DNA from 3 places in the Sporosarcina sp. P18a genome. Region 3 is predicted to be linked to each of the others. Evidence: riboswitches for the same ligand, from Rfam matches in the RefSeq annotation. Region 3 holds a riboswitch; each other region holds the start of a gene.

Region 1 (3,475 bases), on a different contig from region 3:
AAATTTATACGCAACTGAATAAAGGAGACCAAACGCGGACCGAATTTTTCAATGATATTATCAAAACGCAAGGTGTACTGGGCGGTGTGCAACATGACGCTTAATCAGCTAATCTTCCGGAATATCAAGAAAAACCTCAAGCATTATTATGTGTATATCTTTGCACTGATTTTTAGCGTAGGCTTATACTTTTCATTCGTAACCTTGCAATTCGATCCAGCATTGGACGATGCAACAGAAGGGAGGAAAGGTGCGGCAGCCATTAAATCAGGTTCAGTTATTCTGATTGTTATCGTGTCTGTATTCCTGCTATATGCTAACAATCTATTCATTAAACGACGCAGTAAGGAAATTGGATTATTCCAATTGATCGGGATGACAAAAGGAACTGTTTTTCGTATTTTAAGTGTGGAGAATTTCGTTTTATATATCGGTTCACTCATTGTAGGGATATTCTTAGGGTTTTCGATGTCACGATTACTCATGCTGATTCTATTTAAGGTTACCGGTGTAACGGATGTCGCGACTTTGCGTTTCTCTTCGGAGGCATTACTTCAGACGCTGATCGTATTTGCAGCAATCTTTGTATTGATTTTGATCATGAATGCACTATTCATTAAACGTCATAGTATATTGTCTTTGTTTCGTGTGACGACCGTGACGCAACAGCGGGTGAGAAAGATGACAGTGTTTCAGGCGGTCATTGGTGTGTTCGGTATTCTCCTCATTGTATTCGGCTATTATTTATCATCCCGATTATTTAGTAGTGTATTTCTTGGAAATCAGCTATTTCTAGTGATGATCGTCATACTAGCTTCTGTGATCGTAGGCACCTATTTATTTTATAAAGGATCTGTCAGCTTTATCTTTAACTTGATTCGTAAACGCAAAGGAGGATATCTGAACGTTAACGACGTGCTATCACTCTCTTCGATTATGTTTCGAATGAGATCCAATTCTCTTTTATTAATGATTATTACATCTTTATCTGCACTATCCATAGCATTACTTTCATTAAGTTATATATCGTATTACTCAGTAGAAAAGTCAGTAGAGCGTACGATTCCCGCCGACTTTACCATTCCGGATACTACACGCGCAGTGGAATTCACACAGTCACTTGAAACTGAAGGTATTGCCTATACGGAATCAGCTATTGATCTATTGACTATGCCTGTTGATTTATCGAGAGTTCTATCTATTCCAGGCGGAGAAAGTCAAGAGATGAGTTACACCGATATGCAGATGATTGTCATAAGTGATGAAGTATTGTCGGAGATAGACGTAGAAGAAAAGCAATTGCTCTTCGTTAACTCCGATAGTTTGACGGAAAACTTTATGAAATTCCAAGCGGATCAGCAAATCGTATTTCAAGGCAAAGAGCATATGTATGATCTGACACTGAAAGGGACGGAAAGAGTAGCTGTTCTTCCAACGCGTGTAGCTTATGGTTTTGTTGTCGCGGTAGTGGATGATCGGGTGTTCCAGAAAATGAATGTAGATAAAGACCCTTCCATAACGCCTGAATTCACTGAGTATCATGGAGTGGATATTACTAATGAAAATGATCTCGAAAAAGCGAATGAACTATTTAATGTGTTGGGAATAAACGAATGGGCAGGGCATGAATCAAAGCTTGAGGAAAGAACGAAACAGATGCAAAGTGCTGGCATGATCATGTTCATCGTGGGATTCCTTGGCCTTGCTTTCCTTGTTACGTCTGGCTGCGTCTTATACTTTAAACAGATGGACGAAAGTGAAGATGAAAAGTCGAACTACACTATTCTTCGTAAACTAGGCTATACACAAACGGATTTACTGAAAGGGATTCAACGAAAGCAGTTATTTAATTTCGGTATTCCATTAGTCGTCGGTCTCTTACATAGCTATTTTGCTGTAAAATCCGGCTGGTTTTTATTCGGTACTGAAATGCTGACACCAACGATTATCATAATGTTAATCTACACAGCACTATATTCAATATTTGGTTTGCTTTCCGTGTGGAATTATAAGCGTGTGATTAAAGATTCTCTATAACAGATTAATCCCCCTGACAAGGCAAGGACAGGGGGATTTTATTATGAATTAATTACTACCTACTAATTCAGCTACTACGATTTGATATGCTTTATCTAAATTAGCCAATTGTTTAGCTTTTTCTGCTGAGTTGTAGGTATGATCTTCGGAAATTTGTTTCTTTACATCTTTCACCAATATAGGAAGGGGGGTAGAGTGAGTACCCACACGTTCCGACATCAATGTGTCCTTTAATAAGTTTGTAAAGTCGTTAATAGTTTGATTGCACATCATTCATTCTCCTCATCGTGTTTGTATTAGTTCGTTGACATAAAAAACATCCATCCAGTAAATACCTGGAAGGATGTTAAGTGGGAAGCCATGACGAATTAAACGGTTCGGCAGGAAAAACATTTACGTTGGATCGACAGAAACTATATCGAAGCCTCCTAAAGAATGTCCTGATTCCGTTTTTTCGTACGTCGGCTTGTGTATGATTTTTCATAAGCCGCACTTGACACCTCCTATCCGCGTAGGGTATTGGTGTGTACTGATCTAGGCAGGTCTCCTGGCTCGTTTTCATCGTATAATTCACCTTCCCATTTCCCTTGCGGTGAAACAGTGGTAACGAATTATACTCCAACTCACAGTTGCGGGACAGCATCGGTTTTTCACCGATTTCCCTTTTAAGCGTTTAAGAAAATAAACGCACCTATCTCTAACACGATATTCAGTTGCCCTTTTAGTATATCACTCTTATTTAGAAAGGAACAAAAATAGTACAGCATCCTCCACTACATGACGAACACACCCTAATCCTACGGGTCGCGCTACTTGGAACAACGATTTATGTTTCCGGCCTATTCTATGGCTTAAAGTCTACCCAATTAAAGAATGCCGTGTAGCGTTTCGTTGATATATGAAAACACCTACAAACACGACAAACTCAGACGCTGGAATAGATAACCAAATACCGTTCAATCCAAAGAAGCGAGGTAAAATCATTAAGAAAATCAACATAATGATAATTTCGCGTGAAGCTGTGATCCAAGTTGCCATCCGTACATTGCCGATAGACTGATAATAGGTCATCATGACAAAGTTCGTACCTGTAAATAAATAAGCAAAGAAGAATAAATTAATTCCTGTAGTAGCCAAATCTCTTACGGCTTGTGGGAAGTCCTCGAAGATCGATACGATAGGGCTTGCCGCGAATTGACCGACAAGGAAGAACACAGCACCTGCCATGACAACGGTGAGAGTGGCCTTTTTTACAGTTTCCCTCATCCTTGCCTGGTTGCCGGAGCCTTGATAATAACTGATAAGTGGCTGAATCGCACCACCCATTCCAAGGAACAGCATGAGCATGACACTGTGTACATAGTTCAAAATAGAGAAGGCCGCAACACCTTCCGTGCCGGCCATCCGTTCGAACGCGATATTATGTGTAATGGTAAAG
Region 2 (3,475 bases), on a different contig from region 3:
CCAGAATTGAGAAGGCTCGAGCACTTCAAGACCTTTGTTAATAATCTCTGTCATCTCTTCTACTGCAGGAACGCGTGGGCTATGAATGTCATAGACACCTAGACCGATTCCTTTGTCATAATGATATTCATTGAAAGCCTCGACTAAGTCGCCGTGACTACGTGACGTTTCAATGGAGATTACGTCTGCATCCAGCGCGCTAATCGCTTCAATAAAGTCATTGAAATCACAATAGCACATATGCGTATGAATCTGCGTTGTATCTTCGACTGATGCAGTAGATACGCGGAATGCATTAACGGCCCAGTCCAGATAGTGTTTCCATTCAGTTCTTTTCAATGGAAGACCTTCACGAAGTGCCGGCTCGTCCACTTGGATCATATGAATACCGGCTGCTTCAAGCGCTTCGATCTCCTTACGCAAAGCCAATGCAATTTGGTTTGTCACTTCTTCTCTAGACAAGTCATCACGGACGAATGACCAGTTTAAAATGGTTACAGGGCCCGTGAGCATTCCTTTTACTTCATGATCTGTAAGAGATTTTGCATAAACGGATTCTTCCACAGTCATTGGTTTAATAAACGCAACGTCTCCAAAGATAATTGGCGGCTTAACACAACGTGAGCCGTAGGATTGTACCCATGCTTTTTCAGTAAAGACAAATCCGTCAAGCTTTTCCCCGAAATACTCCACCATGTCTGTACGTTCGAATTCGCCATGTACCAATACATCAAGTCCCAAGTCTTCTTGAATATCGATCCATTCTTTAATTTCAGCTTGAACGAAATCTTTATATTGCTGATTTGTAATTTCGCCTTTTCTCCATTTATTGCGTGTAGCCCGTACTTCCGGTGTTTGTGGGAAGCTACCGATGGTGGTAGTCGGAAGTAGTGGTAATTGGAATTTTTCCTGTTGTTTCACTTTGCGTTTTGCAAATGGAAGATTCCGCTTACTGTCTGATAGTAGACTTCCCGAAGTCGCTTCACGTACATCTTTATTATTGCGAGCAGGAAGTGAATTAAATGCAGTCAATGCTGCTTCACTGTCATCCAATGCCTTAGAAACTTGTTCATATCCATGTTGTACTGCTAGTTGAATAGCTTTAATTTCTTCAATCTTCTCGTCGGCAAATGCTAACGCGTTCAAAATGGTTTTATCTAGTTTCTGTTCCGAGCGAGTCGTAACAGGTGAGTGGAGCAGGCTACATGAAGGTTGAATCCATAAATTATCAGCTGTAACATGCTGTTGAATTTTTTCAGTCAATGTAAGTTTTTCACGTAAATTGGAACGCCATACGTTGCGACCGTCTACAATTCCTGCCGCAAGTATTTTATCTTCTGGGAAACCATATTGCTTCAAGTTCTCTAGATTTCTTTCGCGTCCGTGGACGAAATCTAGTCCGATAGCGGCAACAGGTAACGCGATCGTTTCTCTATAATGTTCAACTGAATCGAAATATGTCTGTAGAAGAATATTCAGTCCGCTCAGATTTTTCGTTAGTTGTGAATAAATTTCTGTAACAGTCTTCATTTCATCTGAACTTATTGATGTACATAGAATAGGCTCGTCGATTTGGATCCATTGTACACCTTCATCTTGTAATTCTTGTAATACCTTTTGATAGAGGGGTATCAGTTGCAGGATAATGGATGGTACATCTTTATCCTCGTACCCTTTAGATAATTTTAGTAATGTATAGGGGCCTAGTAGAACAGGTTTACCTTCAATACCCAGTTCGCTCTTGGCTTCACGATAAGCAGCTAGAGGTTTGTTTTCCGTTAGTTCAAAACGCCGGCCTTCGTATTCAGGCACGATATAGTGATAGTTTGTATTGAACCATTTTGTCATTTCGGAGGCAACCGCCTCATCATTACCGCGGGCCATCGAAAAGTATGTGGAAGTGGAAACTTGTCCACCTTTCCAGTTATAGCGTGAAGGAATGATTCCGAACATGGCTGACGTATCCAGTACGCGATCATACAATGTGAAGTCGCCCACAGCAATCCAATCAACCCCGGCATCTTGCTGTTTCTTCAAGTTTGCCAAGCGAATCTCTTTTGTTGTTTGAAGAAGCTCATCTTCCGAGATCTTCTTTGACCAAAATGCTTCAAGTACACGTTTCCACTCACGATTTTCACCTATTACGGGATAGCCCGTTATACTGCTTTTTACCATAGATAATTTCCCCCTTGATTTTTTTCAATAAAAAAAACATCTCTAGGGGAAATGTTAGAAATGCGAGTACGTATAAAATAACATGCTATTTGTAAGCATGCGATTATACACTGCGTCTGTCTAACACTTCCCTATTCACCGTAGGATTAGCGTCATGAAAAATAGGCAGGTGTCTGGCTGGACGCATTAACGTCTTCACAGTGGCGGGACCGCTCCAAGAAAAGGATTCCCTTTTAAGAAATGAAAGTATTTTCATTCCACCTACTTTTCAAACTATTCAATTCAGATGATTGTCTCTAAAGCTATCACATGCAAAATAGTGTGTCAACTCGCTGTTAGAATTTAATGATAAATGCTAAAAAACAACTAACGATATGGAAGTATAATACGAAATGATAAAACAACATATTACGCCGACTGTTATATAACTGTTTATGAATAGGTTGTCTCGAAGGCGGATAACTATGATGTGAAAATTTTCACAATTCAGTTGAAAGTAAACTAGACTTTAGGTATGATATGTACTAACACGTCTTCAAGTGAAGAGATCATTTGTCTTTATTGTGTCGATTTTAGATCGACGGGCTATGGGGTGTTGCCGGATAATAGATAATGATGGGTGTTCATCGCTATATGTTATACAACAGTGTAGCGGAAAAATTTTAAGGGGTGGCTTTTATCCATGACAAACTATGAACAAGTAGGTAAATTGCAGGTCGCAACAGAACTATATAACTTCGTAAAAGAAGAAGTTCTTCCGGGCTTAGAAATTCAAAATGATCAATTTTGGACAAACTTTGATTCGCTCATTCATGAACTTGCTCCTGAAAACAAAGCACTATTAGAAAAACGTGATGAATTACAAAAGGCCATTAGTGAATGGCATCAAAATAATAAAGGCGAAATTGATTTCGTTAAATATAAAGAGTTTTTACAAGAAATTGGCTACTTAGAGCCAGTTCCTGAAGATTTCAAAGTGACAACAGCTAATGTTGATCATGAAATCGCAAACCAAGCGGGCTCACAATTGGTAGTGCCGATCGATAATGCTCGTTATGCATTAAATGCAGCGAATGCACGATGGGGAAGTTTATACGATGCACTATACGGATCTGATGTAATCAGTAATGAAGCGGGTGCTGAAGCGGGTGTTGAATACAATCCGATTCGTGGACAGAAAGTAATTGATTTCGCGAAAAACTTGCTAGATCAAGCGGCGCCTTTGGCTGAAGGTTCACATGCAGATGTAACAGCTTATAAAATTGTTGAAGGCAAACTTGAAGTAACGCTTGAGAGCGGT
Region 3 (3,475 bases):
CGACAGCATTCATCATTTTGCTCGGCGGATTGTATCAAACAGGTGAAACAAACGGTATCATCTTGACACAAAATTCCATGGCCGTACAAGTAGGCGCATGGGCACCATACTTCATTGCCGGTGCTATCATGTTCTTCGCCTTTAGTTCCATCATCGGAAATTATTATTATGGCGAAACAAATATTGAATTCATTCATGCTAACATCGTATGGAAACGAATCTATCAAGTTCTCGTACTTGTCATGGTATACTTCGGTGCAATCGCAAAAGTACAAGTTGTATGGGATATGGCCGACCTATTCATGGGACTAATGGCCATCATTAACTTAATCGTCATTCTACTACTTGGTAAAATTGCCTTTAAAGTACTTGACGACTTCACTAAACAACGTAAAGCCGGCAGAAACCCTGTCTTCAAATCAGCCAGCATCCCTGAATTAAAAGGCGCAGAATGTTGGGAAGAGACAGCGGAAAAACCAGAAGATCGTTTGTAATAGAGGTGGTTTGTGGATGTTAGGGATATGATTTTTAATCTTTAACTTATTACCATGTATAAATTAGGATTGCAGCGGAAATCCCTTCTCCACACAAACTATTTAGTCAAGAAGTAAAAAGTTTGATATACTATAAAATACTGAATAACAAAAGTCGAATCGTAGTTCAGAAGAAGGATTCTGAACTTCGGTTCGATTTTTGTTTTGCATGTTTGAACACAACATGTTAGGGTTATATATGAATCGACACACTATATATAGTGTATAACAGCAAACAGATGAATTGGTACCCACCACGTTTAAAAGGGAATCCGCCACTAACGGAGCTGCCCCCGCAACTGAGGGCACGGACGACTATCTTATAAAACCACTGCTTCGGCGGGAAGGAAAGATGGAAGAACGATGTGCCAGCCAGTAGACCTGCCAGTCATCTCAGCAAAACATTCTTCGGGGTTGGAGAGTGAAAGCACAAAGCAGTCTTATTTCAGTCTGCCTAAAACTTTCCGCGATCTACTAAGCGTCAATTGACGACTCCCGATTTTATTGGGAGTTTTTTTATTTAGTACATAACCGAATTAATTAACTAAAGGGAGCGGATATCATGGCTATTATTCAAGAAACTAAGGGACTTAATCTAGTGTTGGAAAACTTACAAGAAGAATTCGGCAAGAAACAAATGGTGCCGTTAATCGAAGCGAGTGAGAAATTCCAGGAGCGCCACCCAGCTAGCACGGCAACTGAATGGACAAACGCGATGGTACTAGAGTCTTTAAGCCGTATTGATGAAGCGAATACGTATTGGACGTTTGTAGCTGCACGTATTTATTTATTCGACGTCTATGCAAAGCAACAAGCATTGCGCGGGGCAGATGTTTATACCGACTTTGCGAAAAATGTAGAACGCTTGGTGGAACAAGGTTTATATACATCCGTTCTGACAGAGAAATATAGCCTGGATGAGCTTCAGGAAATCGGTAAACTACTCGATCCTTCTCGTGACCTATTATTCACATATATCGGTTTGAAAACATTGGTAGACCGATACGTAACCGTAAACTTTAAAAAACAGCCAGTGGAGCTGCCGCAAGAGCGCTGGTTGATCATCGCGATGACGCTAATGCAAGACGAAACAGTAGACCGCATTCATAAAGTTGGCGAAGCATACTGGGCGATGAGCAATTTATACATGACAGTAGCGACACCTACATTATCGAATGCAGGCAAGATGCACGGTCAGCTATCCAGTTGCTTTATCGATACAGTGGATGATTCCTTACAAGGGATCTACAACAGCAACACTGATATCGCGAACTTGTCGAAATTTGGTGGTGGTATCGGTGTCTATATGGGGAAAGTTCGTTCCCGCGGTGCATCGATTCGTGGTTTCGAAGGCGCGTCAAGCGGTGTTCTTCCATGGATCAAACAACTGAACAATACGGCAGTCAGTGTCGATCAACTCGGTCAACGTCAAGGTGCCGTAGCCGTTTATCTCGACGTATGGCATCAAGACATCTTCACATTCCTCGATCTCAAGCTCAATAACGGCGATGACCGTTTACGTGCACATGACATTTTCACAGGCGTTTGCTTGCCAGACTTGTTCATGGAGAAAGTCGAGTCCCGTGAAGACTGGCATTTATTCGATCCACATGAAGTCCGCACGAAAATGGGCTATTCATTGGAAGACTTCTATGATGAAAGAAAAGGACAAGGAACATTCCGCGAGAAGTATGAAGAATGCGTCCGTAATGAAGATTTATCACGAGAGACGGTTTCCGCGATTGAAATCATGAAACGTATCTTGCGTAGCCAGCTGGAGACGGGAACACCATTCATGTTCTATCGCGACGAGGTAAACCGCATGAATCCGAATAAGCATGAAGGTATGATTTATTCTAGTAATTTGTGTTCGGAAATATTACAAAATATGTCAGCTAGTACACATGAATCCGTAACACTAGAAGACGATATGATCGTTACACGCACGAAGCCAGGCGATTTCGTTGTATGTAATCTGTCATCGATTAACCTTGGAAGAGCAGTGACAGCAGATGTGCTAGACCGTTTGATCAAAATTCAAGTGCGTATGCTCGACAATGTCATCGATCAGAACCAAATCCCAGTTGTACAAGCGCAACGCACCAATGCACGCTACCGTGGAATTGGACTCGGCACATTCGGCTGGCACCATTTACTCGCGTTGAAAAACATTCAGTGGGAATCGGACGAAGCGGTGGATTTCGCAGACGAGCTATATGAAAATATCGCGTATTTGACAATTAAAGCCTCAATGGAGTTATCAAAAGAAAAAGGCGCGTATCCATTATTTGATGGATCGGACTGGCAAACTGGTGAATACTTCGAGCAACGCGAATACGATTCAAATAAATGGCGTGAACTACGCATGGATGTAGCAATAAACGGTATGCGTAACGGCTACTTAATGGCAGTCGCACCGAACAGTTCGACATCGGTTATCGCAGGTTCCACAGCATCGATCGATCCAGTATTCAAGCCGTTCTACCATGAAGAGAAGAAAGACTATAAATTACCGGTCATTGCACCGGATTTGAACCACAACACGTATGACATCTACCGTCGTTCTGCTTACATCGTTGATCAGCGCTGGTCGATCAAGCAAAACGCCGCTCGTCAGCAACACATCGATCAGTCGATTTCATTCAATATTTATGTACCAAACTCCATCCGCGCATCTGTTATTTTGGACTTGCACTTGCAGGCATGGAAATCGGGCATGAAAACCACGTACTATATGCGTTCAACTGCAGCTGAGATTGAGGAGTGCGAGTGGTGTCATTCTTGATCGCCTATGCATCCTGGAGTGGCAACACGCAGGAAGTAGCGGAATTGATTATGAACAGTCTACAAAGTGAAGGCGTCGAAGTCGATACACATCGTATCGGCATCGGTGTCATCCCTGATATTAAAAAATACGACGTGTTTTGCATCGGTTCATTCAC

What was found. A riboswitch is a leader RNA that binds a small molecule or an ion and turns the genes downstream of it on or off. The one in region 3 is predicted to bind cobalamin.
Region 1: it holds a riboswitch for cobalamin, as region 3 does, so the genes downstream of both, CSV75_RS13740 (hypothetical protein) here and CSV75_RS09420 (ribonucleoside-diphosphate reductase subunit alpha) in region 3, are expected to answer to the same signal.
Region 2: it holds a riboswitch for cobalamin, as region 3 does, so the genes downstream of both, metE (5-methyltetrahydropteroyltriglutamate--homocysteine S-methyltransferase) here and CSV75_RS09420 (ribonucleoside-diphosphate reductase subunit alpha) in region 3, are expected to answer to the same signal.

The regions. Positions count from the first base shown of each region.
Region 1 is NZ_PDYQ01000006.1:65,637-69,111, reverse strand. Features, by position in the region: gene CSV75_RS13750 (ABC transporter ATP-binding protein) at 1-104, shown strand, start outside; gene CSV75_RS13745 (ABC transporter permease) at 94-2,037, shown strand; gene CSV75_RS13740 (hypothetical protein) at 2,086-2,310, opposite strand; cobalamin riboswitch at 2,558-2,747, opposite strand; gene CSV75_RS13735 (MATE family efflux transporter) at 2,896-3,475, opposite strand, start outside.
Region 2 is NZ_PDYQ01000001.1:66,842-70,316, forward strand. Features, by position in the region: gene metE (5-methyltetrahydropteroyltriglutamate--homocysteine S-methyltransferase) at 1-2,175, opposite strand, end outside; cobalamin riboswitch at 2,323-2,455, opposite strand; gene CSV75_RS00385 (malate synthase G) at 2,858-3,475, shown strand, end outside.
Region 3 is NZ_PDYQ01000002.1:401,388-404,862, reverse strand. Features, by position in the region: gene CSV75_RS09425 (alanine/glycine:cation symporter family protein) at 1-494, shown strand, start outside; cobalamin riboswitch at 761-936, shown strand; gene CSV75_RS09420 (ribonucleoside-diphosphate reductase subunit alpha) at 1,096-3,318, shown strand; gene CSV75_RS09415 (flavodoxin) at 3,306-3,475, shown strand, end outside.